DNA from 2 places in the Companilactobacillus alimentarius DSM 20249 genome. Region 2 is predicted to be linked to the other one. Evidence: predicted binding sites of a transcription regulator. Region 2 holds the regulator's gene; the other holds the start of a gene.

Region 1 (16,408 bases), 890 kb from region 2:
TGACTTCATCGAGAAAGTCCAAGATGAAAAATTCAAACAAACTAAGCTAGATATAAGTAAAGATGATTTACTTCAAGAAGATCTTTGGGCCTTAAACACTGCCAAGGATCAAATGGAAAAAGATCTAGCAGAAAATGAACTGTCACAAATAATTATTCATGTGGCTGATGCTGAATTTGAAATTGATTATTACCTTGAAAGTGGCATAATCAATTTGCCTTTTGCCGATGCTAAGAAGGTTACACACTTTTTTGATGATGATGCTGAAACTGAAACAAAGATTTATCTATCAACTAGTTGCGAATATTTAAATGCCTCTAAATTCCATATTGACTTAATTTCTGAAAATAGCTTAAAAAATGATGAAATAAAACACACAATGGATATAATGAAAAGTAACTATGAAACTTCTTTAGAGAATTTTTCTAAGAAGGATGAGGAAGAAAAAGAGGATAAATAATGAATTCAATGCTGCTACTTTTGGTAATGGGAGTAGGAGCTGGAGTCTTAGGCGCAATTTTAGGAATTGGTGGCGGAATGATTATCACGCCAGTTTTGACTATTATGATGGGGTTAGATATTAAGTATGCGATCGGTGCTAGTATCATCTCTGTTATTGCGACGAGTTCTGGTTCTACTATTGCCTATTTAAAAGATGATATGCTGAATTTGCGTGTAGCGATGTTTTTGGAGATAGCTACCACTATTGGGGCAATCATGGGTGCGTTATTAGTTGGAGTTTTTTCAAGTAATTTTCTTTATGTTCTATTCGGATTTTTCCTATTGTACTCAACATACAATATGATTAGAAAATTGATGGATAAAAAGGGTGAACAAGTTTTCACAGGTCACGATCCAGTGGTTGAGAAATTCAAATTAGCCAGCACTTATTATGATAAATCGGAGAAGAAACAAGTTGATTATTCAATGAAAAATGTTCCCGGTGGTTTTATCATGATGTGGGCCGCAGGATTAGCCAGCGGTTTGTTGGGAATCGGTAGTGGTGCTTTTAAAGTTATTGCTATGGATACTATTATGAAGATGCCTTTGAAACCATCAAGTGCAACTAGTAATTTGATGATGGGTGTTACTGCTGCTGCTAGTGCAACTGTTTATTTCTTTAATGGATCAATTCGACCAGATATTGCAGCACCCTTGGCTATTGGTGTTTTGGCTGGGGCAACGATTGGTGCTCGTTTAATGCAAGTTATGAAACCAAGAATTATTAGGATGATCTTTGTTCCTATTATTCTCTATATGGGTGTACAAATGGCTCTCAAGGGATTCGGGGTGAACATCTAATGAATACACATGAGGAAACCAGAGAAGTTGAGTTAGTAATTGGTAAAATTTTGCGGATCGGTGTTATTACTTCTGCTTGTGTAATTTTGATAGGAATAGCACTTTACTTTATGAGTGGTAGTGGTTATGCTCCAGGTGATTATCCGACGAGGTTTGAGGCAATTTTTTCTGGAATTGCTGAAGGTAAATCTTATGCTGTAATTATGTTGGGAGTCTTTCTTCTGATTTTAACGCCAGTATTGCGGGTAGTGGTTTCTATCTATGCATTTTATAAAGAACACGATAATTTATATGTGATTATTACGACGATTGTTTTGGTTATTTTGATGTTTGCCATGTTTATGGGATATCGAAGCTAATAAAAATTTTAAAACATAGTAAAGTCCCTGTATTAATTGATAGATTTCAATTAATGCAGGGACTTTTTTTAGATGTTCTGTAACGAATCTAATAATGTCCAATTGATAGTTCCTCTATATTGACCAGCGGTATTATTATTGTCATTCATTGATAGTAAAATTCCACTTTCTTTAGTCCAAGGGACCGTGATATCTTTAGTATCAGTTTGATCATTGGGTTTAGTATACTGAGCAATATTAACATTATTGCTTAAATCGAAACTGTGACTGTCTGGCGTAGCCCGATAAATTAAATTGCCATTAAAAGTTTTCTTGTTGGCATTTACTAATGGTGTGGCATCTGCTTGAACGGTCCAGCTGGAACCTTTTTCTCGACTATCAATAACGTTGACATGCCAGTCATCGATTCTAGGGATGATTTGTTTATTGCCGCCGTAGTTAATGTTTTTGAAAGCCACATTACTAGAAACATCTCCAAAAGCTACGGTTCCACCAATTTGAATCGAGCGGTTCAAAGTATTGGTTTGACCAAGCGTATTTGCGGTGGAATCATCTTTAACATAAAACGAAACTGGAGTTGTAGCTGAGGTAAGTTGGCTACTACTAATATGAAGCGTAAATTTCCCTGATGAATCAATCAGATTTTTAATTGGCATTGGGTCATTGTCACCTATTTTTTGATAAATAGTTAATTTAGAAAAATCAGGTATAGAACCACTACCGAGATAATTTACCTGTGCAGGTATGTCAACGTCAGTATCCTTTTTGACCTTAATAATATCCGGTGTAGAGCTTTCCAACGTAATTGATTTAGGATCGATGATAAATGAATGGGCATCGGTGTCGGTGATTAAGTTGTCACCATCAAAATGACCATGAGCCTTAGGTACGGTTAATTGAGTAGTCGATGTTTTGGCAGCTTTTCCGTGTAACGTTATCGTAGCAGTACGATTGTTGGTATCTAGTGTTTGCTGCAATTGATAATTGATTTGGCTTGAATTAAAGACTGAACTAGGTATACTTTCCTGTTGGCCATTAGCATAGGTAACTTCACCACTAGAAAAACTCATGTTATCAGGAATATCTATTTTTGTTTTGATATTAGACCAGTTCTTTGTCCAACCGATATATTTCAAATTGTACTTGTAGCTAATATCATCGTTAGTATTAACGTGATCACCATCGTTAACTTCAGTGTTAGAAGTGTCATCAAAGATGTTTGCACTAGCCTCAGCATCAACGAATGAGGGGATGGATTCAAAAGCTATTAAGTTATTTTCTGTATATCTTCCGGTCGACCCAGTAAAGCCCCAATATAATTTACCATCACTTGAGGAAAACTTATTGGTATCGACGTTGATGGATCTAGTGAGCCCGCTAGTATTGATTTCACCAGTAGCAGGATCTTTATCGTCATAGTGATAGATTAGAGTACCTGTGTTGCTTCCATTTTGCGGTTTTTCCCAATTAACGGTTAAATGATGCCACTTGCTGTCGACTAAATTAAGTGATTCATCATATCCTGATCCATAGCTGTTCAAATGATTTAAAATGAAGTAATGTTTTTTATTGCCACTAGCATTGGTTACGTATTGATTGACATAGTTAGTTGCTTCTCCTGGATAGCCAAAGGCAATATGAGGAGCATAATTTCTAGAACTACTACCGGAGTTGAGTACATCAAAAGAGGCTCCTTCACCTTTTAGATCGTCATAATTTGTCACTCGATCGAGGAAGGTATCAAATTCAATGGCGACACTATTTTGAATAGCTGTTTTAGCTATTTTAGAAGAATTAGTTTCGTCCATATCCCAGTCAGTTCCCCAAACTCCTAAAGTTTCACCATCTCCAGGAACAGTTTTGCCATCTTTCAAACCAGTTGAATGGGCATTGATACCTCTTGGATCATTGTGCAATACAAAGGCCATTCCATCTCCGGGGAAGAATTGGTCTGGATTAGTATAGCTTTTAGCATATCCAAAATAGAGCCACATGGAGACAGTTTGGTTATGATTAATATTGAAAAAGTTGTCATTATCGAAATTACTCCAGATTCCTCCCACTTGATAACTTTTATTAGTCATTTTGAGAATACTAGTATCCTTTGAATTAGGATTCTGAGATGCTACTACTTGAGCCGAGTTATCATCGAAATTAGCTTTAGAAAAGGCGCCGCCGTCCCAGCTTAGACCCTTAGGAGCCGTCTTTAAAGCGGTATTATAATCGGCTTCGTTACTGGTGGCTGCGGATATTGTTTGAAAATTTCCCCATAATATTAATAAAATGGTAAATATAATAAATATAAAAATATAGAATTTTTGCACTTTCTTCTTATATTTACTCATAATAAATCCCTCTCAATTGATATAATTATCATTATTCAATCAAAGTGTAACAGGTATATGAATTTTTAACATGTTTTAACAACGTTTTTATTAGTATATTTTTATATAAAAAATACAAATAACGAGATAGAAAATATATCATTTATGTTATAAATAAACATTTATAATTATTTAAAATGGACCTGTGAATATGAAGTCCCGTTGTTTAAAAGTAATTTGAGTTACTTTAACTTTAGCAATCATAATTTCCACTATACTTATTGTTGACAATTAAATTGTATAAAATAAAATAGTTTACATTTTTTTAATAAAGTATAGAATATAATAATAAACTAATAAAAGGAGGGATTATTTTGCCAAATTTTAAAGACAATCAACCAATTCCTTTAGATGATCACTTATGTTTTTCCTTGTATGCCACATCTCGTGCTATTCAAAAGTTATATCATGGTGGATTGAGTGAATGTAAATTAACTTATCCCCAGTATTTAGTGTTAGTTGCGTTATATGAGCATCAAGAGTTGACGGTTAAAAAATTAGGCGCTTTACTATCTCTTGATTCTGGTACTTTGACGCCACTGTTAAAACGGTTAGAAAATGAAGGCTTGTTAACAAGAAATCGTAGTAAAAGTGATGAACGAGTTGTAAATGTTCATTTGACTGACGCCGGAGTAGCAAAAAGGGAGGAAGCAAATAATCTACCAGAAATTTTGGTTGAAAAGAGCGGACTTTCAGAAGCTGAATGGAACCAATTAGAGAATTTGTCAAATAAGTTATATGAGAATATCTCTAAATAAAATAACTATTAAAAAATCTCTGACTTCATAAAAGTCAGAGATTAAAGTGCAACACAAAAGTTAGACAAAATTGAATATTGTTAAGCTGATAAGGCATGTTCCCTGTATTCGCGGGGAGTCATGCCTTTTGTTTTTCTTGAGATGCGTCGATTGTTAAACCAATCGACGTACTCCTTAGAAAGTTTCCTAAATTCTTTCATATCTTTACAAGGTGGAAATCCATTGAGACATTCTGTTTTGAATAGATGAAAGAAACTTTCGATTGGCGCATTGTCGAGACAATTTCCTTTGCGAGACATGCTCTGTATAAATCCATCTTCAGAAAGCCTATCAGTATAATAATTTAGTTGATAATGCCAGCCTTGATCTGAATGTATCACTGGGTTGCTTCCTTTAGGTATAACTGTCGTTAATTCATTTAATGTATCCATAATTAATTTACTATTGGGACTATTACTTACTTGGAACGCTAGAACTTCTTTGCTTGCCTCGTCGGTAATTGCGGAAACATAAGCCCATTCGTTATCCCTTAAACGAACTTGTGTGACATCTGTATGCAGGACTTTAAAGGGCTCAGTTTCATTAAACTGTTGATGTAAAATGTTGTGTGCGACCTTTCCAACAGTTCCTTTATATGAGGAATACTTTCCATTTTTATGACGATTATAAAGATTTACTTGAACATTTAACTCATTCATCAAGCGACGAGCTACGGCATCTGCTATGTGAATATCTAGTTTAATTAATCCTTCTTGTACGCGACGATAACCGTAGGTTAGGCGTCCACGACATTTTCCACTTTCAGTAATTTTTAATATTTCAGTTTTTATATCTTTGTACTTATCTACATGATTTTTGATACGTTTACGCTCATCATGGTAAGTGGCCTTTTTAAGTCCAATGGCCTTAAGAATATCGCCTATCTTATACCGTTCTGCTTTTGGAAGAGACTCTTGTTCTACCCTGATCTGATCAACTATTTGTGTTTTTTTGCGTCCTTTGAAGTTCCGAACAGGGTCATTGATTTTTTTAAAATATCATTCTCCAACTTTGTGTCATATAATTCTTGATTCTTCTTTGCGAGTTCCTCGCGAAGTTGATCTAATTCATTCTTGTTTATTAAATGACGTAATTTCTTTTTATCATTTTTCACTTTGGATTTTCTGCCTTTCGGATGAGACTTCAAGGCTTCTATGCCATGTTTATTGAATGCCGTTCTCCAGGAACTAATCTGACACTTGTTAACATCAAATCTGGCGGATACTTCAGCTAAAGTTTCATCATGAGTTTGATAGTAGTTTATCACATCAATTTTAAATTCAGCTGAAAAGCTCCGTTTAGTTTTTTTTCGCTTAAGCGAGTCTACGCCGCTTAAGCGATATTTTTGAATCCAGAAACTGACTTGCCGTTTAGGTAAATTATGTTTCTCTGAGAGACTTTGCATGCTGGTTCTACCTTGGAGGTATTCACCAACAACCTCTGCCTTTAATTTTGAACTGTATTTAACCATATAAAAAGCGCTCCATAACTGTTAGATTTCTTGTCTAACAATTATGAAGCACTTTAGATTTTTTAATGGATATTATTTTATTTAAGTTTCTTAACGCGATTGAAAAGAGAACTATCATCGGGTGTCTTGTTGTCGCCGGTTCGTCCGATATCATAGTCTGAATCTTTCATGGCTTCAACTTTTCCCATCAGGTAACCATTACCTACTTGTGAGAAGAAATCATGATTGCTGGTTCCAGTTGAAATCCCGTTCATAACGATCGGATTGACATCTTCAGCATTACCATCGGGGAATAGTGGCTCTTGACCAAGATTCATCAAAGCTTTATTAGCGTTATAACGAAGGAAGACCAAAACTTCATCGACCCAACCAACCTCTTTGTAGAGTTCACGAGTATATTTTTCTTCGTTATCATACAAAGTATAGAGTAAATCGTACATCCAATCTTTTAATTCTGACTTTTTATCATCACTCAATTCGTTGAAACCTAATTGGAATTTATAACCGATATAAGTTCCGTGAACTGATTCATCGCGAATAATTAATTTAATAATTTCAGCTACGTTAGCTAACTTGTTATTACCTAGATAGTAAAGAGGAGTATAGAAACCGGAATAAAAGAGGAAGCTTTCTAGGAAAACACTTGCGACTTTCTTTTGAAGTGGAGTTCCATTTTGGTAAATATCGTTAATGAATTTAGCTTTCTTTTGAAGATATTCATTATGATCAGTCCATTCAAAAATTTCATCAATTTCTTCGGCTGTGTTCAGGGTACTAAAAATAGATGAATAACTCTTAGCATGAACTGACTCCATAAACTCAATATTGTTGAAGACGGCCGTTTCAGCTTGGGTTCTAGTATCCTTTAGCATAGCTTGAATACCGTCTTGCGATTGTAAAGTATCAAGTAAAGTCAAACCGCCAAAGACGTGTCCAACGACTGTATGTTCAGCTGGACTGAGGGTACGCCAATCATCGAGGTCATTTGATAAAGGTATTCTAGTATCTAGCCAAAATTGAGAAGTTAATTTTTCCCAAGTTTCCTTATCAATTTGGTCTTCCAGCTTATTCCAGTTCATTGATTTGTAGTATGTATCGACCATTATAAAAATTTCCTCCTAGATTGAGCAGCTTTCACATTCATTACTGCCAATTTCGTCATTGTTTTCGGTAAAGGTTCTAACGTAGTAAAGTGATTTAATTCCTTTGTAATAGGCATAGTTACGTAAAATACTTAAATCACGAGTTGTCTGTTTAGGTTCATCTTTCCATTCATAAAGTCCTTCAGGAATCTCAGAACGCATAAAGAGAGTTAAACTCATTCCTTGATCAATGTGCTCTTGTGCGGAAGCATAAGTATCTATGACTTTTCTCATATCGGTATCGTAAGCTGATTTGTAATATTTGATAGTGTCATTACTTAAGAAAGGTGCTGGGAAGTATAACTTACCATTCTTCTTTTCTTGTCTCTCTTCAACCAAACGGGTAACGGGTTGTAAACTTGCACTAGTGTTGTTGATATAAGAGATAGATCCAGTAGGGGCAACAGCCATACGATAGGCGTTATAAAGACCATCACGCATAACTTTTTGTTTCAATTCTTGCCAATCAGCTATTTCAGGAATTTCAATATCCTTAAATAACTTTTTAACTAAATCTGATTTAGGAGCAAAACTCTTTTGAACGTATTTATCGAAGTATGATCCATCAGCATATTTTGATTTTTCAAAATTACTAAAGGTTTCATGACGTTCTTTAGCAATGTTGTTGCTTTCAACCAAGGTCCAGTAATTAAGCAACATGAAGTAAACATTGATAAATTCAATTGCCTCAGGAGAGCCATATTCGAGATGATGGCAAGCTAAATATGTATGCAGTCCCATTGCACCTAAACCGATTGAATGGCTCATTTGATTACCATGAGCGACTGGTGGAACGGAACTAATATTAGAAGCGTCACTGACAAAAGTTAGGGCCCTAGTCATGGATCGAATAGATTTTCCAAAGTCAGGGCTTTGCATCATGTTCAAAATATTGGTCGATCCTAGATTACAACTGACATCTGTTCCTAATTTAACGTATTCTTGAGCATCGTTTAACTCTGAAGGGACTTGTACTTGTTGAATTTCGGTACAGAGATTACTCATAATGATCTTACCGTCAATAGGATTGTCACGGTTAACGGTATCGATATTTAAGACATAAGGATAACCTGATTCTTGTTGAAGTTTACTGATTTCGTCTTCTAATTCACGAGCATCGATCTTGTACTTTTTAATCCGGTCGTCATTGACCATATTGTCATACTCTTTTGTAATATCAACGTATGAGAAGGGTACGCCGTAAACTCGTTCAACGGAATAAGGACTGAAAAGATACATGTCTTCATTGTTACGAACTAATTCGTAATATTTATCAGGAACGATGACTCCTAAGGAGAGAGTCTTTACACGGATCTTCTCATCAGCATTTTCTTTTTTAGCTGAAAGGAATTCAATGATATCAGGATGGAAGACGTTAAGATAAACGGCACCAGCACCTTGTCTTTGACCAAGCTGATTACTGTAACTAAAACTGTCTTCCAATAATTTCATAACGGGTAAAACTCCAGATGAAGAATTGTCGACATTTTTAATTGGTGAGCCAGATTCACGTAAATTAGTAAGAGTAATACCGACACCGCCACCGATTCTTGATAGTTGCAAAGCACTATTGATGGTTCGTCCGATACTGTTCATGTCGTCAGTAACTTGTAATAAGAAACAAGAAACATATTCGCCACGGCGCTTTCTACCAGCATTCAAAAACGATGGTGTAGCGGGTTGGTAGCGTTGGGCAATCATTTCAGTGGCCAAATTTTTAGCTAAGTTTTGATCACCATTAGCATATAAAAGGGCATTAAAAAGGATTCTCATCTCATAATTTTCAAGATAGAAGTCGCCGTCGTTTGTTTTTAGGGCGTATTGGTTGTAAAACTTGTAAGCGGCCATAAATGATTGGAATTGAAAATGTTGATCTAATAGGTTTTGATAGAGTTCTTCAATGAAATCATATGAATATTCATCTAAAACGTTTTTTTCTATATAATCATTTTTAACAAGGTAGTTAAGGCGTTCTTTGAAAGAAGCAAAGTTTTTAGTATTTGGTTCTACGTTCTCAGCAAAAAAAGCTTTAACAGCTTCTTTATCTTTGTTTAAAGGAATTTTATCATCCACGGGGATGTTGATTTCGTTATTTAATTTAAAGTAGCTGAGCTTGGTTGCATCAAGGTTATTTAATCCCAATTTTATTCACTGCTTTCTTAAAGTTTTCGACATCTTTTTGAGTTCCATTGAATTCAAATTCAAAAACAACTGGAACGTCAAGACCGTGAGCAATGTCTTTGGCTGTGTGATTATATAAGGTGTTGAAATTACGATTCCCGCCGCCAGCAACACCAACACAATTCTTGGCATTATCTTCATATTGAAGAAAGTCGATGACAGGATCCATCATATCGTCGTCATAAGCAGGTACAATAAGAATAAATGGCCGACCCATTTTAAAAAAAGGATCGGCGTCGGTTATTTCGTAACCATCTATTCCTAGCTTATTAACGAAACGTTTAGTTTGTCCGGTGATAGAATAATAAGCTATTTCTTTCATAATAATTAACCCACCAATTCTTTAAGGCTGTCTGGACGAAAGCCAACGATAGGGTCGCTAGAAGAGTTCATTACAACCGGTACGCTCTTAAAGCCTTGTTGTTTTAAAGCATCAAGATATTGTGGGTCCTGATTGATATTTCTTTCCTCAAAAGAAACATTGTGTTCCTTAAGATATCTTTTAGTCATCTTGCATTGCATGCAGTTATTTTTACTATATACGATTACATTATTCATTTGGAATACCTCTCTTCAATTACTAAATTAGTATAATCATTTACGATAAAAAACACAATATATTGTGTTCGTTATAATGATACACACACGATATAGCGTGGTTATGAAACTTGAATATTGAAAGCGCAAACTTATGTGCCCCAATAAATTAACCCGTATCGCATCTGATTTTCAAAAAAATTTCTGATTCGTGGTAAAATTAGCGTAATAACTATTATAAAGTTATTGAGTATAATTTAAAGTGTTTCAGACAATTAATTTTGGTTGGGAGAAAACTATGAATTCTTGGAATTTTGTGGGAATTATTGCATGGATCATCGTGATTGCATTGTTGATCTTTGTAGTATTTAATATTAGAAATCGTCATTTAAAGATTCTTGTAGAAAAGAAGAAAAAAATAACTTGGACAACTATTCTAACAGATTTATTAGAAATCGTTGTAGTAATATTAGCGGTCAGTGGCTTATTGTATACTAGTTTATTTACGAAGGTTGATTTAACTAATCAAGATGATGTCGCTGTCACTTATAAATATAATCCAATGATTGTTCAGACAACTGAGGATGGTCAAGGCTATTACGTTAGAATCAATAAAAAGGAATCCAGTTCAGCGACAGATGTTTATCAGTATTGGTTGAACAATACAAAATATACTGTATCAAGTCAAAACTCAACTATATCTGATGCGACATTACCGTTTACTGTATCAGGTTTACATTTGGATTGGCCAATGAAAAAGATTAAAAAAATGGATTCACGTTATCAAAATGCATACGTTATAACTGTTCAAGCTAAATATAAGAATAATTTTATTAATGGATTAGGATTGAAAGCTAATCGTTTTGCCATGGAGTACCGTGTGTTAAGAGTACCAGCACGTTCATTTATTAATGTAGCTAAATAAAGAGAATAAAAATGGCATCAGATAATCAATTTGATTATCTGATGCCATTAATTTCATACTATGCTTTTTTGATTTTCTTGATACTAACAACAATTTTGTTATTTAGTTCAGTTTTATTAGCATTATCTTTAGGATCATTCTTAACAATTTCCATTAAAGCTGAATGTTCGTAAATCTTTTCAACTTTACCTTGGAATGGATAATCCATATCTTCATCAACGGAGCAGTTGTAAACAGTACCAACTTTTAAGTCTTCTATTTTCATATGTCAAATCTCCTCGGATTTAATTACTTAACAGATTAGTATATTAATATAGTAGAAGAAATATTTCAAACATAGGGGTTTTATAATGGATAAAAAAATCATCGTTATTACTGGTGCCAGCGGGACAGGTAAAACAACCATTAGCAAATATTTGAAAGATACTTATCATATACCAAGTGTCATAACTCACACTACTAGATTACCACGTGAAGGCGAAAAAGATGGCATTGATTATCATTTTGAGACAAAAGAGTCTTTTTTCAAGAATCATTATTTAGAAAAAGTTGAATATAGTGGTCATTGGTACGGTTCATCTGAGGAGAGTCTAAAGAAGACTTGGGAAAAGTATGATGCGGTAAGTATCGTGGTTGATACGAAAGGTGCTATCTCATATAAGAAGAAATATGGGAAAAACGCTGTCGTAATTTTTCTAGAAGTTAGTTTTGATAAAGTAACACAAAGACTCAAAAAGCGTGGGGATGATCAGAGCCGGTTGTCAACGAGAATAAACAGCGAAGAATTTCAACGTGATTTAAAAATTCCATGTGAATTAGTTAATGAATGTTATAAAATTACTAATGATAATATTAAAAAAACTGAGGAAAAAGTTAATAATATCTTGAAAAGTGAAAAAATCAAATAAAATGTTTTTTCACAATAGAGTCTTAATCGTTGTTATGAAAACGATTAAGACTCTATTTTTTTGTGAAGTTCAAAGTGTAACATTCTTATACAATTGCTGTAACAGTTTTGCAATATTCAGAGAGTAGTATAGTGGTCGTTGAGTGATAAGAAATTAATAATTATAAAAAATTTAAACATTAAAAAATATACCAATTACGGGGGATTTCAATTTTGAATACAAACGTTAAAAAGAGTCTAATTTCATTTACAGCTGCTGCAGCTTTGGCAGTTACAGGTTTGGGTCTATCAAATGCATCATCAGCAAAGGCTGATACAGTTATTCAAAACGCACCTTCAGTCGTTCGTACAAAGAACGAATCAGCATTATTCAGAACACCATCATCAGCTTCAAAAATTACTGGTCGTGCACTTGCTTCAAATACTAGCTGGCGTGTAGCTAAGGCTGTTCAAGATGACAATGGTACAACATGGTACCTTGTTGGATCAAACGAATGGTTAAGTAGTGCAGATGTAGCAACAACTGCTGCTGTTACAGAATCAGCTTCAACAACAAATACTACAACTACAAATTCTTCAACAACAACTACAGCTTCATCAGCTGAAAATGTTATCAATACTGCTAAGAAGTACCTTGGCACACCATATGTATGGGGTGGTAAGACACCTGCAGGATTTGACTGTTCAGGTTTCACATCATACGTTTACAGCCAAGCAACTGGTAAGAGTATTGGTGGATACACTGTAGCTCAAGAAAGTGCCGGTACACAAGAATCTGTTTCTCAAGCATCAGCTGGAGACCTTCTATTCTGGGGTAGCAAAGGTTCAACTTACCATGTAGCTATCTACTTAGGTAACAACCAATATATCGCTGCACCACAACCTGGTGAATCAGTTAAGATTTCATCAATCTCAGGTTACTTCATGCCTTCATTCGCTGTTAAGGTTCTATAATTTAAAATTGAAATTTAATCGTAAAGATCACCCTCTTCGGTGGTCTTTTTTTGTATCTCCGTATAAAATAAAAAAGAAATAAAGATTCCTAAAGGAGAGATATGGAAAAATTAATTGAGCAAGCTAAGTCTCTAATTAAACCCCAGATGAGCGTTAGTTTTGGTGGTGGAAGAACGGTCGGGCGATTGATTAAAGCCGTTAAAGGATTGGATATAAAGGTTTCAAGTCCTTCAGAGATGACACGTCAACTTTGTTTGGAATTGAATATTCCAGTAGTACCATTAGAACAAGTAAAAAAATTTGATTTAGCATTCGATGGTTGCGATAGTATTGATTCTAATTTGAATGTTTTAAAGAGTAATGGTGGAATTCATACTTTGGAAAAATTGTATGGTAATTTAGCTGATCGTTATATTATTTTAGCTCCAGAATCTCGTCAAACTGAAGAATTAGATGCAAAAATACCATTGTGCTTAGAAGTTTTAGATTTGGCGATACCACAAGTAGTCAATGAAGTAGAAAAACTAAATGGTCAAATTAAAATTCGCCAATCCAGTGACATAGCTGGAATGGTTAGAACCGTAAATGGCAATAGTTTAGTAGACTGTTATTTTGATAACTGGCAAAATATCGCTGAAATAAATGATAAATTAACAAAAATGACAGGTGTATTAGGAACATCTTATTTTGAAATTGTGACGGATGCATTTTTGGCTACAGATGATGATGTGATTCATTTGCAAAAATAGCATTGACGTACTAAAAAAGTCGATATGGTCAATCATATCGGCTTTTTTTAGTGAAATAGATTAATTATCAGAATTCTTGTAATATTCTTGGTGCCACTTGGCAATGTAGTCTAGACGTTGCTTGAAAAACTTCTCTTTACCCTGTTCAGTAGGGCGGTAATAAATACTATTCTCTACTTCTTTAGGGACAGTTTTCATTGTGGTAAGTTTGTCAGCATAGTCGTGTGCTAGTTTGTAATCTTTACCATATCCGAGATTTTTCATCAACTTGGTAGGCGCGTTTCGAATCTGTAAGGGAATCGGCAAATTGCCATACTTTTTAACGTCTTTTTTAGCACGTAAAACAGCTTTATAAGTGGCATTTGATTTGGGAGCGACAGATAAATAAATAACAGTCTCCACTAAATGAACGTCGCATTCAGGCATACCAAGAAATTGGCAGGCTTGAAAGGCATTGATGGCGACATTTAAAGCATTAGTGTCAGCTAAACCAATATCTTCACTAGCGAAACGGACTAATCTTCTAGCAATATAAAGAGGATCCTCGCCACCTTCGAGCATTCTAGTAACCCAATAGATAGCGGAGTCGGTGTCGCTATTACGCATTGATTTATGTAAAGCTGAAATAATGTTGTAGTGTTCCTCGCCAGTTTTGTCATAACGCAATGATTTAGTATTGAGTAATTGACGAATATCTTCTAAATCTACCGTAGCCGTTTTATCAGTTACTGTTGAATTAATGACAGCCATTTCCAAGGTATTCAAGGCAACACGTGCGTCACCATTGGCATAGTTGGCAATTAGTTTTAAAGTATCAGAATCAATTTTAATTTTTAACTTAGGAAAAGCCTTGTCGTTAGCGAGAGTTTTCTTTAAAAGATCGACTAAATCATCGGAGGTTAATGACTTTAATACAAAGACCTTGCATCTCGATAGTAAGGCTGAATTAATCTCAAATGAAGGATTCTCAGTCGTGGCACCGATCAATGTAATACTGCCTTTTTCAACGAAAGGCAAGAAAGCGTCTTGTTGAGCTTTGTTAAAACGATGGATCTCATCGATGAAGACGATTGTTTTTTGTCCCATTTCTCGATTCATCTCAGCTTCTTTCATTACTTTTTTAATATCGTTGATACCACTAGTAACAGCACTAAAAGTAATGAAGTTGGCTTTAGTTTTTTGGCAATAATTTCAGCTAAGGTTGTTTTACCAACCCCGGGAGGTCCCCAGAAAATTAATGAGGGAACTTTATCCTGATCGATGATTTCGCGTAAAATTTTACCTGGACCAAGTAAGTGTTGTTGACCAACAAAGCCCTCCAGCGTGGAAGGACGAACCCGATTGGCTAGAGGACTATTGTTGTTATTATCTTTATTATTATTTGCGAAGAGTGACTCTTGTTGCATTTTTTAACCTCTCTAATTAATTGCCTTTTGAATCTCTTTTTCGTTATAGGCCAAGAGAATTAGAAACATGACTAAGTATAGAACTAAGGGGATCAAAGCATAATTTAAGTTAATAGCTGAAATTGTGGCAGCGCTTTGAGTTTTGTTGGAGACATATCCTGATATCTGTAGGGATTCAGCGGTAATCAAACCACCTAGACCTAGTCCTAAATTGACGCCGAAATCATCAGTTGAAGCAAGGACGCCCTCAGCTTGAATGCCCATAGAAGTACCATAACGGATGGTATCAGCAATCATGATTGAAACTAGTCCAATGATGAATCCACCACCGATACCGTTGATAAAGATACCAGTGAAGATTGTTGGCAAAACTTTTGAATAGGCTCCAAATGTAATAATAATTTGACCGATAAAGGCAGTAACAATGCCTAATAGCATCGTGTTTTTCTTTCCCAATTTAGCAGAGATAAAGTAGATGGCTACAACCCCGATTAAAGCGGTGAAGGTGAAACTGTTGGCAAGGGAAACCAAATTTTCATCGTTAAGAACGTACTTAAAGTAATAAATGGTAGTCTGATTTTTAATAGCGGTGGTCAGCCAGTACAAGAAAATGACGATGGATATAACTATCCAAGGTTTATTTTGTTTTAGCATTTTCCAAACTTCTTTGAGCGGTTGATGACTAATCTCTTTGTTCGTATAGCGCTCACGAACGTGGAAGAAGGTATTAAGAATCAAAGCTAGAGAGATTATTCCAAAAAGAATTATGGTTCCTAAGAAGCCCTTTTGTTGATTTCCTTTACCAAATAAACTTACTAAAGGAATTGTAAAGACAGCTACGATAATTTGTACAGAACTACCGAAAAATTGTCTGATGACTCCCAAAAGCGTAGTTTCCTGCTCATTATTAGTCATAGTCGGTAGGATTGATGTAATTGGTAAATTAACTGCTGTATAGAAGAATCCTAGACCTAAATAAGTTACATAAGCCCAAATCAATTTTCCGGAATGTGGGAGAAAATTAGGAGTAACGAAGGTTAGTACAGCAAAAATGACGTATGGAAATGAGTACCACAAAAAGAACGGACGACTTTTTCCCCAGCGGGAATGCGTGTTATCAATCATGACACCGATAATCAGACTTTCAAATACGTCGGCAGTTCTGGCGACAACAAAAAGAATTGCGACTTCATTAGCGTTTAGTCCAAAAACATCGGTATAGAAAAATAATAGATAAGTGGTCATCATTTGAAAAACTAAGTTATCTGCGGCGTCACTTAAGCCATAACTGATT
Region 2 (16,408 bases):
CTCATTGTCTGATGGGAGTCGCCAAGTTCAAGGCGCTAAGAAATCTGATCAGAACTCTTTGTTTAGTATGATGCAACAGTACGCGGGTTCATTAGGTACTAATGTCTTGTCAGTAGTTATTTCAGCTGCCGCTTTGACTAGTGGATCTAATAATTCAGTGGTTAATACAATTTCTGGAACAAAAGTTGACTTTATTATTTTGACGATTTTATCTGTACTAGTACTTGGATCAATTCTTTATGTTCACTTTAAATATCAAAAAAATGAATAAGTTATTGTAAAAGTCGATATAATAGCTCTTAGTAGTTATGGCGTCGGCTTTTTTGATAGATAAAGTTATTTAACGAGGGAGTAACTTTTTTTAGGTGCTTTGATTTGTTAAAATAAGATTAGTTAATTCAATTAAATTGGAGAAAATATGACACAAAATAAAAAATTACTTTTAATAGACGGAAATAGTGTATCCTTCAGAGCATTTTTCGCCATGCACAACGTCTTAGATAAATTTGTCAACGGGGATGGCATTCATACCAACGCCCTGTATGCTTTCAACAATATGTTGGATTTGATTTTAAAAGATGAAAAGCCAACGCATACATTGGTGGCATTTGATGCTGGTAAAACTACTTTTAGAACAGAAATGTTCAAAGAATACAAAGGGACACGTGCGAAAACTCCGCCAGAATTAATGGAACAATTGCCATTGATTCAAGATTTATTAAATTACCGAGGAATCAAGACGTATCAGTTGCCTAATTATGAAGCTGATGACATCATCGGAACTATGTCACGTAAAGCTGAAAAAGATGGCATGGACGTTACCATCATTACAGGGGATCGTGATTTGACTCAATTGACGACTGATAAAGTTACTGTACGTGTAAATGTCAAAGGCGTGACGGAGACGGAAAGTTATACTCCAAAACATGTCAAAGAGAAATTGGGTATTACTCCACAACAGATCATTGATATGAAAGGTTTAATGGGTGATAACTCTGATCATTATCCTGGCGTTGAAAAAGTCGGTGAAAAGACTGCTATTAAATTGATCAATCAATATGGCAGTATGGAAGATATTTATGAACATGTTGATGAAATGAAGAAGAGCAAACTAAAAGAGCATTTGATCGACGATAAGGACCAAGCATTTTTAAGTAAAAAATTAGCTACGATCAATTGTGATTCGCCGGTTGAATTAAATTTGAGCGATTTGGAATATCGTGGAGATAATCAAGAAATGTTGATTCAATTTTATCAAAAGATGAATTTTCAATCATTTTTGGAAAGAATGGATATTAAGACAGAAGATAGTTCAAAAGACCTAGTTAAAATTGAGGTCAAAGAATTAAATGATTCAGCAATTAAAGAGATTGTTGAAAGCCAAAAAGTTCATACTTTGGTCGTAGAAGGCTTTGGAGAAAACTATCATACAGCGCCAATCATTGGAATTTTAATTTCCGATGGTCAGACATACTATGGAACGACTGATGTTTCAGTTTTGGAAAATCAATCACTGAAAACTTGGCTGGCTGATAAAACAAAAGAGAAGTATCTCTTTGACAATAAGCAGACTATAGCGTTATTGCATCGTTATGGCTGTCAGCTCGCTGGGGTTAGTTTCGATATGTTATTAGTGGCCTATTTACTAGATACCAATGACAACAAACAAGACATTGGTTTAGTAGCTCACAATTATAATATTAGTTTGCCAACCCAAGAAGAGTTCTATGGTAAAGGTGTTAAAAAAGCCGTTCCTGAAGATGAAAAAGTATTGTTGAATTTCCTAGCTCAGGAGGCTCAAGTTATTGATACCTTGAAAGATCAGATGCTTGCTGAATTAAAGGATAATGACCAAGATAGCCTTTATGATGAAATTGAATTGCCATTATCAATTGTTTTGGCTGAAATGGAAATTAAGGGTATTACGGTTGAAGCCTCCAAATTACAGGAAATGGAGAATACTTTTGCAAAGAAGCTGAATGAAATTGAGCAAAAGATTTATCAAGAGGCGGGTAAAGAGTTTAATATTAACTCGCCCAAACAACTAGGTGTCGTTTTATTTGAAGATTTGAAATTGCCCGTGATTAAAAAGACTAAAACAGGTTATTCTACTTCGGTCGATGTCTTAGAGAAGTTAAAGGATAAGTCTCCTGTCGTTCAGATGGTTTTAGATTATCGTCAAATTTCTAAGATTCAATCGACTTATGTGGTTGGATTACAAAAGTTTATTCAGCCGGATAACAAAATTCATACGATTTATTTACAAACTTTGACGCAAACCGGACGTCTATCTTCAATTGAACCTAATCTACAAAATATTCCTATTAGAATTGATGAAGGAAAGCAGATACGTAAGGCTTTTGTTCCTCAGCATAAGGATTGGGAGATTTTTTCAGCTGATTATTCACAAGTGGAATTACGCGTGTTGGCCCATATTTCAGGAGACGAACACATGCAAGAGGCTTTCAACGAGGATTACGATATTCACGCACATACGGCTATGCGGATCTTTGGTTTGAATAGTACTGATGAAGTGACTCCTAATATGCGTCGTCAAGCTAAAGCTACTAACTTTGGGATTGTTTATGGTATCAGTGACTATGGTCTGTCACAAAATATCGGCATTAGTCGTAAACAAGCCGCAGCTTTTATTGAGTCATATTTCGAACAATATCCAGGCGTTAAAAAATATATGGATGATATTGTTAAATATGCCCGTGAAAATGGTTACGTGGAAACAATTATGCATCGTCGTCGCTATTTACCAGATATTCATTCAAAGAATTTTAATATGCGTAATTTTGCCCAAAGAACGGCTATGAATACGCCAATTCAGGGTAGTGCTGCGGATATTATTAAAGTGGCAATGATCAATATGCAAAAGATGTTAGTAAAGGAAAAATTGCAAGCTAATCTATTGTTGCAAGTACATGATGAAATGATTTTTGAAGCACCGGCGACAGAAATTGCAACATTAGAGAAATTAGTTCCAAGCGTCATGGATTCAGCTGTAAAATTGGATGTACCTTTGAAAGTTGAAACGGCTCATGGAAAAACTTGGTACGAAGCTAAATAGTAGGTGATAAAATGCCAGAAATGCCAGAAGTTGAAACGGTTAAAAGAGGTTTGAACGCTCGAGTTAAGGGTCGTAAAATAACACATGTGGAGATTCGGTATCAGAATTTGATTACCGGGGATGTGGAACAGTTCATTGAATTTGTGACTGGCGCCATAATCGAAAATGTTGATCGACGAGCTAAGTTTCTATTGATTCATTTGGATAATGGTTATACAATAATTAGTCATTTGCGAATGGAAGGAAGATATAGGATTTCGGCAGATCCTAGTGCTATTGACAAACATTCGCATGCTATTTTTACATTGGATAATGGCGAAAAAATGATTTATAATGACGTTCGTAAATTTGGCCGAATGCAGCTGTGGAGAACTGATGATTTATCAGAGAATAAATCTATAAAAAAATTAGGACCAGAGCCCTTATCGTCGGAATTCACTTTTCAAAATTTGAAACCAAGAATTATGCGTCATCATAAAGATATTAAGACTGTTCTGTTAGACCAATCGGTCATGAGTGGTCTGGGAAATATCTACGTCGATGAGGTACTTTGGAAAATAAAATTACACCCCAAAACGCCTGCTAATCATTTGAGTGATGAAGATATTCAAAATATCATTGAAGCATCCAATAAAGAGATGAAAATAGGAATTGAATCTGGTGGTTCAACCGTCCGTTCTTATGTGGATGCAAACGGCCATATGGGTAACATGCAAAATAATTTAAAAGTTTACGGAAAAGAAGGAACGCCTTGTCCAAGATGCCAAACCTTGATTGAAAAAATTAAAGTTGGAGGTCGAGGAACGCATTTTTGCCCAAGGTGCCAGGTAGTGAAATGAGTAAGATCTACGGTTTAACGGGAGGAATTGCTTCAGGCAAATCAACCGTTTTAAATCTATTTAGACAAAACAAGTTTGTTATTTATGATGCTGATTATGTGGCTAGAGAAGTGGTCAAAGTTGGTACAGTGGGATTGCAACAGATTACGCAACAATTTGGCGAGGGTATTTTATTGCCTGAGGGAACCTTGAATCGTAAGAAATTAAGTTCCATTGTTTTTAGTGATCAAGAGCAACTAGCTAAATTGAATGCCATTACGAGACCATTGATAAAAAAAGAAATTTTACAGACGATTGAAACTAATAAGAAATCATCTGAAAAGACAATCTCTATTTTTGAAATACCGCTTTTGTTTGAAGGCAATTATCAGAATTATTTTGACGGCGTGATTAGTATCTATGTAGAGCCACAGATTCAATTACAACGTTTAATGAAGCGAAATGGCTTAACCAAAAAAGTTGCTTTGGAGCAGATCAATTCACAAATGTCGATGGACGAGAAAAAGAATCGTGCTGATTTTGTGATTGATAATTCAGGAGATTTAGCAAATCTTACAAAAGAATTTAATAAGTTAGTAGCACAACTTTAATTTGGAAAAGAGGTTGGAATCTTGATTTGTCCACACTGTCATCATGATTCATCAAAAGTTATTGATAGTCGTCCCAGCGATGAAGGACGTGCAATTAGAAGACGACGTGAATGTGAGTATTGCGGTACTCGTTTCACAACGTTTGAAAGATTAGAGAAGTCACCACTATTAGTCATCAAGAAAAATGGAAATAGGGAAGAATTTAGTCGAGAAAAATTACTTCACGGCTTAGTTCGTGCGGCTGAAAAGCGTCCTGTAACTATGGATCAAATGAATGATATTGTCGACAAAGTTGAAAATGAAATCAGATCTACTGGAGAAAGTGAAGTCAGATCGCAAGTAATCGGTGAGCATGTGATGAAAATATTGTCTAAAGTTGACGATGTGACTTACATACGCTTTGCCAGTGTTTATCGTGAATTTAAAGATATGAATGGTTTCATGCAGGAAGTTCAAGAAATGATGTCCAATGGTAAGAAAATTGATAAGAAGTAAGGGGAGTCCTATTGGCAACGAGTAATTTTGGAACAGATAAATTCACGCCATTAGTTGGCTACTGGTGCTTACCCAGTGGTCATTTAAATGATGACGATCGGCATATTTTGACGGATTTGTATTTACCAATCTTGGGTATAGAAGCCTTTAGTTTATATTTATTGCTTTGGGAAAAACTACCTAATAAAGAATTAGTTACGCAAAGAAAGAGTCATGCCGAACTAATGAGTTTGTTGGGAATTGATTTAAAACGATTTTATGATGCAAGAATCAAAGCAGAAGCTTTAGGTTTAATTAGAACGTATCAAAAAAAAGATGATATAGGACCATATTACATTTATCAATTGTTTGAGCCACTTTCTCCGGATGAATTTTTTCAAGATGATTTGATGAGCATTTTTTTGTACGAACAAGTTGGTGAAAAAAAATTTCATTTGTTAGCCGATAAGTATTCTCATTCTAATTTGATCTTGAAAAACTCTAATGAAATTACTAAGGATTTTCTGGAAGTCTTTCAATTAAGCAATAACGATTTGATCAATGCCCCTACAGAAGTGAAAAATACGCAGAGTAACTTTAAAGTTAATGAAAATGATCATCAGAGCCCATCTCTGAGCGAAGAGAAAGTACCCCAATTAGACTGGGAATTGATTTCCGATCGGATCCAGCATTTATTTAAAATTAGCCCTGATAATTTATTGCAAAATCAGGAGTTGATTTTGAATTTACATGCTTTTTATGATTTAGATGAAAATACAATAATTAATGCTATTGGACGAACTTGTGATATTGTAAAAAATGAGATTGACCCTACACGATTAAAAAAAGACATTCAGGATCGATTTGAGAAAAATGCCAATATTTCAGTTAGACATCAAGCAAATTCAGAAAAAGAAGAAAAAAGTGATGACAGTAATTTAAATCGTTCTGATCAATTGTTATTAAAGCAAGCTCGAGAGTTGAGGCCGGCAGAATTTTTGGCTGCTCAAAAACAAAAAAGCGGTGGCTTTACTGGTACAGTGGAATCCAAAGCTTTACGGAATATGGCAATGAAGTCATTTCTATCACCATCAGTATTAAATATTATGGTCTATTATATTTTACAGACATCACCAACCTTGACTTTGCCTTTGATGGAGACAGTCGCAAATGATTGGCAGCAAAACGGGGTTAAAACGGCAGAACAGGCTTTGAAACGAATTAGCGATTTTCAAAATCGTCCACGTAATCCTAAACGCCGTTATAACAATAAAAATCGTAAAGTTGAACAAGCGACTGATTGGAGTAAAATTAAAGCTAAGGTACCAAAGAAAGCAAGTCAAGAGAACGAACAGACAGATCTTCAGAATAGACTGAAAAGATTGAGAAATAAGGATAATTAAGCATGGACAATTTAGGTAGTAGATTAGCAGAATATTTGAATTCAAAAAATTTGACGGAGGATTATCGCCGTCTTCTTAATAATGCTTTGAATGATCCCGATGTACAGAAATTTTTAAAAGAAAATGAAAATAAAATCAATTCCGATGCGATTTCTACTAGTGCGGCTAGTATTTATGAATTTTATAATAATAAAAATCATGCAAGTGAGTTGAGTAAGGGGTATTATCCTAAACTAATTGTTAGTAATCACAATATTGAAGTTGCTTATTATCCTAATGAACGAACTCAAAATCGAGAAAAGAGAAATCAATATGAATCAAGTTTCGTCTTGATGGACATGGCTCCAGACATTCGTCGTGCCAAACTGGATGATTATGATGGTGAAGGCCGCCAAGATGCGTTGGCACAAGCATTAGATTTTATTGATAATTATTTACATTCAAAAACATTTACCCCAGGTCTGTTCTTGGCTGGCGATTTTGGCGTTGGTAAGACGTATCTTCTTGGTGCAATTGCGAATGAACTATTTAAGCATGACGTTCATACGACCTTGGTGCATTTTCCAACCTTTGCTGTGGAGATGAAGGATTCTATTGGTCAAAATAACGTTTTAGCAAAAGTTAATAAGATTAAGGTTGCTGATATTTTGATGCTGGATGATATTGGTGCGGATACGATGTCCAGTTGGATCAGGGATGAAGTTTTGGGAGTTATCTTGCAGTATCGGATGCAGGAAAATTTGCCAACTTTCTTTTCATCTAACTTTTCCATGAAAGAATTTGAACAGCATTTGTCCGTGAATCAACGTGGCGAAGAGGAACCTGTGAAAGCCAAACGTATCATGGAACGAGTTAAGTATCTTTCACGTGAAGTCATTGTAACTGGTCAGAATAGAAGATTTAAAAAATAACTTGTATTATTTAAAAATAAGTGTTTCAATAAAGACATGAAAGATAACACTTCGGTTCTATTCAGGGAGGGTACGATTACTGAAAGCTTACCCATTACTGGAGTTACCACTTCCATATAAAACTATATAATTGTTGGTTACTTTATAACCATAGAGTGAAAACTGTTATTTGTTATACAGTTTTAACATGGGTGGAACCGCGCAGATGCGTCCCTGAAGTATGTACATATTTAGTTATATGTCTATACTTCAGGGACGCATTTTTTGTTATCTAAAATTTAGGAGGAAATAGTCTATGTCAAAAATCAAGTTAACATTCCCAGATAATTCTGTTAAGGAGTTTGACGAAGGCACAACTACTTTAGACGTTGCTAAGTCAATTAGTACTTCATTAGGTAAAAAAGCTGTTGCTGGTAAGCTTAATGATACTTTGGTTGATCTTGAACGTCCTATCAAACAAGATGCCAAGATTGAAATCATTTCTGGTGAAGACAAAGATGACGCTTTAAAAGTATTGAGAAATACTGCAGCATTAGTATTCAGTGCTGCTGCTAAGAAATTTAAGAAAGATCTTCACTTTGGTGAAAAACAAGCCAACGATGATGGATTCTATGTTGATACTGATAACGAAGATGGTCAAATCAGTGTCGATGAATTGAAAGAAATCACTGCCTTGATGAATAAGATTATCAAGAATAACGATAAGATTGAAAGATCTATGATGGATAAAAAGGATCTTGTTGAAATGTTCAAAGACGATCCTTACAAGTCATCATTGATTGGTGCAGTTGAGTCAGTACAGATTCCTGTCTATACAATTGATGGTTTTGTTGACTTTGGTTACGATGCAGTTCTAAATAATCTTAAAGCTTTGAAACACTTTGAATTGCTTTCTGTTGCTGGTGCTTATTGGCAAGGTAAGTCAAGTAATCCAATGTTACAAAGAATTTATGGTACAGCTTTCTACAAGGAAGATGGATTAAAGGCTGACTTGAAACGTCGTCAAGAAATTAAAGAACGTGACCACAGAACAATCGGTCGTGATCTTGATTTGTTCTTCGTTGATCCAGAGGTTGGTGCAGGTCTTCCATACTGGATGCCAAATGGTGCTACTATTCGTCGTGTTATTGAAAGATACATTATTGATAAGGAAGTTGCTTGGGGATACAAGCACGTTTATACACCAATTTTGATGAACTTGAATGCTTACAAGACTTCAGGTCACTGGGCACATTATCGTGAAGATATGTTCCCACCAATGGACATGGGTGATGGCGAAATGCTTGAACTTCGTCCAATGAATTGTCCTTCACATATCCAAATTTACAAGCATCATAATCGTTCATACCGTGATCTACCACTTCGTATTGCTGAACTTGGTATGATGCACAGATATGAAAAATCAGGTGCTTTGAGTGGTTTACAACGTGTTCGTGAAATGACTCTAAATGATGGTCACACATTCGTTGCCCTTGATCAAATTCAAGAAGAATTCAAACGTACTTTGCAATTGATGGTTGAAGTTTATAAAGACTTTGATATCAATGATTACACATTCCGTCTTAGCTACAGAGATCCAGCTAATACTGAAAAGTATTTCGATGATGATGAAATGTGGAACAGATCACAATCAATGCTTAAAGCCGCTATGGATGATCTGGGCTTGAAGTATTATGAAGCCGAAGGTGAAGCTGCATTTTATGGTCCAAAGCTTGATGTACAAACAAAGACAGCTCTTGGTAATGAAGAGACATTGTCAACAATTCAATTAGACTTCATGCAACCAGAGAAGTTCCAATTGACATACGTTGGTTCAGATGGTGAAGACCATAGACCAGTTATGATTCACCGTGGTATTGTTTCAACTATGGAAAGATTCATTGCTTACCTAATTGAAATTTACAAGGGTGCTTTCCCAACATGGTTGGCTCCTACACAAGTTCGAATTATTCCTGTTAACCAAAAATTACATACGGATTATGCTAACGACGTTCTTAGTGAATTACGTGCTAAGAATATCCGTGCTGAAATTGATGATCGTGATGAGAAGATGGGTTACAAGATCCGTGACGCTCAAACAATGAAGATTCCATATACAGTTGTTGTTGGTGATGAAGAGACAAGAGATGCAACAGTTTCAGTTAGAAAATATGGTGAAGATGATTCATCATCAGAAAATGCTAAGATGTTTGTAAGTTCTGTTGTTGCTGATATCAATAATTTCAGTCGTAAAGATGTTACTGATAAATCTGATGATAAAGATTAATCAATATTTGTCAGTTAAATAATATTTTATAATTCAAATACATTCAGTCATGAAAATGATTGGGTGTATTTTTTTTAATCAAAAAAATTGTGATGTGTTCACTTAAAATAAACAGTTGTATTTATTTCATATACAAAATATAAATCAAAGATGTTCTAAAATGTGATAATTTGTGAAATGAAAAAATATTTTGATAAAATTTTCTCAATCTTGGCAATGGTTATCCCGATTTTTTAGTTTGTGAAGCAAAAAAATAGGTTGATACCGCTAGTTGTGAGCGTTATCATGCCCTTGTAAGGAAATAGTTATTTTTTTCACAAAAGGAGAGTGTAAATATGCAAATCGCTGTAATTAAGGAACAAAAAGAAGGAGAAGGTCGTGTAGCGGCAACTCCAGAAAATGTCCGTAAAATGGTTGAAGCTGGCAACGAGGTACTTGTTGAAAAAAATGCAGGTATTGGTGCAGGCTTTACAAACGAAGAGTATGTCGATGCTGGTGGTAAATTGGTTAGTCATGAAGATGGCTGGAAAGCCGAATTGATCATCAAGGTTAAGGAGCCCGATCCCGAAGAATATAAGTATTTCTCAAAGGGTAAAATCGTTTGGGGATTTCAACATTTAGCATCATCAAAGCCAACTGTTGAGGCAATGATGAAAGCAGGTACAACTGCAATTGGTGGAGAAACAATTGTTAAAGATGGAAAATTAGAACTGTTAGCACCAATGAGTGCAATTGCTGGACGAAGATCAGTTATTATGGGTGCTTATTATCTTGAAGCACAACATCAAGGCGAGGGAATTCTTTTACCCGGCATTCCTGGAATCGATGGTGGCAACGTTGTAATCTTTGGTGGTGGGAATGCCGCTACAAATGCCGCTACATTAGCTTTGAACATGGGATGCTCAGTAGTAATTATTGAATTGAATGATGAAAGAATTAAACTTTTACAAGATAAATTTGCAGGTAAGAAGCTTAGAGTTGTTAAATCCAATGAAGAAAATCTAGCTAAAGAAATTAAAGATGCAGATATCTTTATTTCAACGATTTTAATTCCAGGTTCAAGACCACCTAAGTTGGTTAAGGAATACATGGTTAAATCAATGAAACCAGGAAGTGTTCTAGTCGATGTAGCTATTGATCAAGGTGGAACGGTTGAAACAATTGATCATCCAACGACTATCGACGATCCAATTTTTGTAAAAGATGGAATTATTCATTATGCAGTTCCTAATCAACCGGGAGCAGTGCCACGTACAGCAACAATGGCTTTGGCAAAGGGCAATTTAAGTTATTTACTGGAAATTGCTGATAAAGGTATTAATGAAGCCATTAAGACGGATGAGTCCTTAGCATCAGGAGTTAACCTTTTTGAAGGTAAGATAACTAATAAAGGATTGGCAGATTCACTTGATCTACCATATACAAAATTATCAATTGATGAAGAAACAACTAACTAAATATTGATTAAATATAGATAAAAACTAAAGACTGGTGAGGTACGGATCATGCTTAAAGGTGTAGGCATTGATAATATTGTTGATATTCATGATATTGAAGAAGCAAAGGCAATTGTTGGAAAATATGCTCGTAAAACTCCTCTAGTTCAATCCATGTTTTTGAGCCGTAATGTTGTTGATGGAGATGTTTTCTTAAAATTAGAAAATATGCAATTAACGGGGTCGTTCAAATTCAGAGGTGCCAATAATAAAATTAATCATTTATCGCAAGAAGAATTAAATCGAGGCGTTATTACAGCATCAGCTGGTAATCATGCTCAGGGTGTGGCTTTAACAGGACATTTATTAGGAATTGATACAACGGTTGTTATGCCTGATGAAGCTCCACAAATGAAACGTGACGCTACAAGAGGATATGGTGCTGAAGTAGACATTCATGGTGCAACTTTTGATGATGCACATCAGTGGATGTTCGAACGTGCAAAAAGGGAAGGAAAAACTATTGTTGATCCGTTCAACGATAAATACGTTATTGCTGGGCAAGGAACAATCGGTTTAGAAATTCTTGATGACATTTGGGATGTAGATACTGTTATTATTCCTGTTGGTGGTGGCGGTTTGATTTCTGGAATGGCTACTGCATTGAAATCATTCAATCCTAATATTCATATTGTTGGAGTTCAATCAGAAAATGTTCATGGGATGTATGCATCAGTTAAAGCTGGTCAAATAACTAAACATCATGAAGATTTCACATTGGCAGATGGAACAGATGTCGCTGTACCTGGAGATATCACATTCCCAATCGTTAGTGAATTGGTAGATGAAATCGTATTAGTAAATGAAGATGAAATTGCTCATGCTATGAAAGATCTATTACAAAGAACAAAGGTTGTAGCAGAAGGTGCTGGTGCACTTCCAGTAGCAGCTCTTGAATCACATAAAATTGATGACAGATGGCTCAAGAATAAAAAGACTGTTGCTATGGTATCTGGTGGTAATGTTGATCTTAATCGTGTTTCACAAATTATTGATCAATTCTTGAAGCCAGTTAAAGCCGACGGAGGCATTGGTTAAAAATTAATTTGAAACCTGAAAAGATGCTGCATTTGAATGCAACATCTTTTCTTTTCTAAAAAATAGGTTTTTTACGTGGAGGTATAAGATTATGGGCGATCAAGATGCCAAATTGAAAAAGACAATTGGTTTTTTCCCCGCTTTTGCTACTGTAACTGGGAGCGTAATTGGAACGGGAGTATTTTTTAAAGCGTCAGCTGTTACTAACTATACAGGATCAACTAGTTTAACTATGTTTGTCTGGCTATTGGGAGGATTCATTACTATTTGTGCCGGTTTGACAGGAGCCGAGTTAGCAGCTGCGTATCCTGAAACGGGTGGATTAACCAAGTATATTGAACATAGTTATGGCGGCTTTTGGGGATTCATGGCTGGCTGGGCACAAGCAATCATTTATTTTCCCGCCAATGTAGCAGCCATATCAATTGCTTTTGGTACACAATTCACGCATTTATTTACACTTTCTAATTCATGGATAGTTCCAGTAGCAATTTTGAGTGCTTTGTCAGTAACTTCACTTAATTGGATCAGTGCTAAAGTAGGAGGACGAGTTACATCTATTTCTTTAGTTGCAAAACTGATTCCATTAGCCTTGATTGTCTTGTTTGGTTTCATGCACAAAGGACCGGTAGAGTTATCATTATTTCCAGTTGTTGCAGGACCGCATCGTAATTTAATTACAGCAATGGGAAATGGATTATTAGCAACTATGTTTGCATATGATGGTTGGATTCATGTAGGAAATATTTCTGGAGAAATGAAGAATCCTCGTAAAGATTTGCCAAAAGCTATTTCTTTAGGAATTGCAGTTATCATGTTAGTTTATGTTTTAGTCAATGCAGTCTTCATGTATGTATTACCAATTAATCAAATTGCTGGTAATCTAAATGCTGCCTCAGATGCGTCCACAATGATTTTTGGTAATATGGGTAGTAAATTGGTTACAATTGGAATTTTGATTTCAGTTTATGGCGGTTTGAATGGTTATACAATGACAAGTATGCGTATTCCATATATTATGGGTAAAGAGCATAAATTACCATTTGGTGATGTCTTTGCCAAATTAAATAAAGCGGGAATTCCTTGGGCTGCTGGTGCAATTCAATTGATTATTGCTTGCTTAATGATGTTAACTGGTGAATTCGATGCCATTACTAATATGCTGATTTTCGTGATTTGGGTGTTTTACGTCATGGCTTTCATCGCAGTCATTAAGTTACGTCATACTCAGCCAGAGTTGAAGAGACCTTATAAAGTTCCGCTATATCCGATCGTTCCTATTATTGCCATTTTAGGAGGAGTATTCATCTTGGTATGTACTTTATTGACAGAGTTTGTTACCACGATTATTGGAATTAGTGTCACTGCTATAGGTGTTCCGATATACTTCTACTTGAGAAACAAATGGGATCTTGATGGACAAAAAGTGGATAGCGATTCAAGAAAAGTACCGAAATTAGAAATTAATCCTGAATAAACTAATAGGGTTTGGAAATCAGTTTTTGATTTCTAAGCCCTATTTAAATATAACCGGATTCTTCCTATGATAAATATCATCTTTGAAACTTAAGATATTTTGAGTAAGTCTAATATAAGTCTAAAAACTTGTGTTAGCTAAATTAACGTGATAAATTACTCATATTGAGTTTTCTCAGCTTTTCTATAACAAATTTGCCGATGTTTATTGACATGTCGCGTTTATATTGTTATAGTTTATAACTGTTGAGATTAAGCAGAAGCGCCCGCTTCTCACCTATGCATTCGCCTCTAGGTTAATACGATTGCGTAAATATATAGTGGGCATGCTTATGCGGCCCACTTTTTTAGTGGGTTAAATTACTTCGGAGGTGACTACTCATAGCAAGAGATTTATTAATAAATGATCAAATACGTGCAAAAGAAGTTCGATTGATTTCTGAAAAGGGCGATCAAGTTGGTGTTAAGCCAAGGGCAGAAGCACAACGTTTAGCAGATGCCGCTAGTATGGACTTAGTTCTAATGTCACCTGGTGCTAAGCCACCAGTTGCCAGAATTATGGACTATGGTAAATACAAGTTTGATCTTCAAAAGAAAGATCGTGAAGCACGTAAAAAACAAAAAACCGTTAGTCTTAAGGAAGTACGTTTAAGTCCAACTATTGAAGAAAATGACTTCAATACTAAGCTTAATAATGCTCGCAAGTTCTTATCTAAGGGTGATAAGGTCAAAGTTTCTCTTCGCTTTAAGGGTAGAGCAATTACTCATAAAGAGATAGGTAAGGAAGTCTTAGACCGTGTCGCAGAAGCTACTAAGGATGTTGCAACAGTGATAACTAGGCCTAAAATGGACGGTCGTAGTATGTTCTTAATGCTTGATCCAATTAATGCAAAAGATAACAAAAAGAAGAAATAGTGGAGGGATTTTCAATGCCTAAACAAAAAACACACCGTGCATCAGCAAAGAGATTTAAGAAAACTGCTAATGGTGGTTGGAAGAGAATGCATGCTTACACAAGTCACCGTTTCCACGGTAAGACAAAGAAGCAACGTCGTCAATTGGCTAAGCCAGGTATGGTAAGTTCAAGTGATATGAAACGTATCAAACAAATGTTAGCTACATACTAATTATTTATTCTTTATAATCAAAAGGAGGAGTCATTATGCCACGTGTAAAAGGTGGAACAGTAACTCGCAAACGTCGTAAGAAAGTTTTAAAATTAGCTAAAGGATATCGTGGTTCAAAACATATCACTTTTAAAGCAGCACATACACAAATCATGGTTTCATACCGTTATGCATTCCGTGATCGTCGTCAAGTAAAACGTGATTTCAGAAAACTCTGGATCGCAAGAATCAATGCTGCTGCAAGAATGAACGAAATCAGTTACAGCAAATTAATGCATGGTTTGAAATTAGCTAATGTCGACATTAATCGTAAGATGTTGGCTCAAGTTGCTATTGAAGATCCAAAGGCATTTACAAGTTTAGTAGACACAGCTAAAAAAGCTTTGGCTTAATTGTTAAAACAAACGTAATTTGGATAACCCAAATTACGTTTTTTTACTAATTAGCAGATAATGAGGATTAAAAATGTTTAAACCATATATTATGCTTGATAAAATTACCGATATTGAGATTGGTGATCTTAAACAGTTAGGGATCACGACAATTATGACAGATCTTGATAATACGCTTTTACCATGGAATAGTAATAGATATGATTTGTCATTGAGAAAATGGCTCAATCAGATGTCTAAAAATGATATCGAAGTTATGATTGTTTCAAATAATAGTTACGAACGTGTGGAAAAAGCGGTCGAAGAGTTACCAGTCAGTATTGTAGCTCGAGCAGTTAAACCATTGCCATTTGTAATTATGAATCACATAAGAGAAGAAAAAATAAATCCAGCAAATGTTTTATTCGTTGGTGATCAAGTTATGACAGATGTCTTGGCGGGTAATATGGCTGGATTAAAGACAGTTTTAGTTAAACCGTTAGTAAAAACTGATGCTAAAAAGACGCGAGTCAATAGATTTTTTGAACGTCCTATTTTGAAAATAATGCAAAAACGTGATAAAAATTTATATTGGAAGGATTCATTAAATGACAGAAATTGATGATAAGTTGTACTGTATAGGTTGTGGTGCTAGACTCCAAACCGAAGATAAGACTAAGCCTGGATATGTTCAAGAATCTACTTTGAAGAAATACTCTGAGGATGATTCAAAAGAATTATTATGCAAGCGCTGTTTTAGATTGCGGAATTATAATGAAATTACCGATGTTGATGTTTCAGATGATGATTTCTTGAAATTGTTGGATTCCATTTCTGAAAAAGACGCTTTAGTCGTAAACGTTGTTGATATCTTTGACTATGAAGGTAGTGTTATTCCTGGATTGCAACGTTTTGTTGGCGATAAGAAGATACTTGTCGTGGGTAATAAGGTTGACTTGTTGCCTAGTTCAGTTAACCAAAATCGACTTTTGAATTGGTTGCAACAAAAGAGTAAGGAAAATGGCATTAAATCGACCGATCAAATCTTAGTTTCGGCAGTCAAGGGAACCAATATTGATGAATTAATGGCTATGATTGAAAAATATCGAGATGGCAAGGATGTTTATGTCGTCGGGACTACTAATACAGGCAAGTCTACCTTAATTAATCGTATTATCAGTTCTAATTCAGACATTAAGAACTTGATTACAACTTCCAGATTTCCTGGAACAACACTTGATCGAATTGATATTCCACTAGATGATGGACATAATTTGATTGATACACCGGGAATTATTCACAGCTATCAATTAGCTCATTTTTTGAATGCCAAGGATTTAA

What was found. Region 2 encodes NrdR, which represses ribonucleotide reductase genes. Its sites were predicted from a motif close to ACACNATATATNGTGT; they were not measured.
Region 1: a site for NrdR is predicted at 10,247-10,262, ahead of nrdH (glutaredoxin-like protein NrdH). Genes of this name have one in related genera too.

Annotation. Positions count from the first base shown of each region.
Region 1 covers NZ_CP018867.1:1,777,731-1,794,138, forward strand. Annotated here, with positions in the region: gene LA20249_RS08465 (hypothetical protein) at 1-460, shown strand, start outside; gene LA20249_RS08470 (sulfite exporter TauE/SafE family protein) at 460-1,302, shown strand; gene LA20249_RS08475 (DUF1634 domain-containing protein) at 1,302-1,661, shown strand; gene LA20249_RS08480 (L-type lectin family protein) at 1,730-4,006, opposite strand; gene LA20249_RS08485 (MarR family winged helix-turn-helix transcriptional regulator) at 4,360-4,803, shown strand; gene LA20249_RS08490 (IS3 family transposase) at 4,884-5,828, opposite strand; gene LA20249_RS08495 (helix-turn-helix domain-containing protein) at 5,780-6,313, opposite strand; gene nrdF (class 1b ribonucleoside-diphosphate reductase subunit beta) at 6,391-7,416, opposite strand; gene nrdE (class 1b ribonucleoside-diphosphate reductase subunit alpha) at 7,432-9,597, opposite strand; gene nrdI (class Ib ribonucleoside-diphosphate reductase assembly flavoprotein NrdI) at 9,584-9,958, opposite strand; gene nrdH (glutaredoxin-like protein NrdH) at 9,964-10,194, opposite strand; gene LA20249_RS08520 (LVIS_2131 family protein) at 10,472-11,098, shown strand; gene LA20249_RS08525 (hypothetical protein) at 11,157-11,363, opposite strand; gene LA20249_RS08530 (guanylate kinase) at 11,449-12,006, shown strand; gene LA20249_RS08535 (C40 family peptidase) at 12,219-12,959, shown strand; gene LA20249_RS08540 (ribose-5-phosphate isomerase A) at 13,061-13,708, shown strand; gene LA20249_RS12090 (AAA family ATPase) at 13,769-14,314, opposite strand; partial or broken gene LA20249_RS12095 (AAA family ATPase) at 14,369-15,114, opposite strand; gene LA20249_RS08550 (glycoside-pentoside-hexuronide (GPH):cation symporter) at 15,127-16,408, opposite strand, start outside.
Region 2 covers NZ_CP018867.1:887,426-903,833, reverse strand. Annotated here, with positions in the region: gene LA20249_RS04415 (MFS transporter) at 1-271, shown strand, start outside; gene polA (DNA polymerase I) at 419-3,076, shown strand; gene mutM (DNA-formamidopyrimidine glycosylase) at 3,088-3,915, shown strand; gene coaE (dephospho-CoA kinase) at 3,912-4,505, shown strand; gene nrdR (transcriptional regulator NrdR) at 4,527-5,000, shown strand; gene LA20249_RS04390 (DnaD domain protein) at 5,012-6,382, shown strand; gene dnaI (primosomal protein DnaI) at 6,385-7,293, shown strand; gene thrS (threonine--tRNA ligase) at 7,589-9,559, shown strand; gene ald (alanine dehydrogenase) at 9,895-11,016, shown strand; gene tdcB (bifunctional threonine ammonia-lyase/L-serine ammonia-lyase TdcB) at 11,065-12,093, shown strand; gene LA20249_RS04365 (APC family permease) at 12,185-13,570, shown strand; gene infC (translation initiation factor IF-3) at 13,951-14,484, shown strand; gene rpmI (50S ribosomal protein L35) at 14,499-14,696, shown strand; gene rplT (50S ribosomal protein L20) at 14,732-15,088, shown strand; gene LA20249_RS04345 (YqeG family HAD IIIA-type phosphatase) at 15,162-15,689, shown strand; gene yqeH (ribosome biogenesis GTPase YqeH) at 15,676-16,408, shown strand, end outside.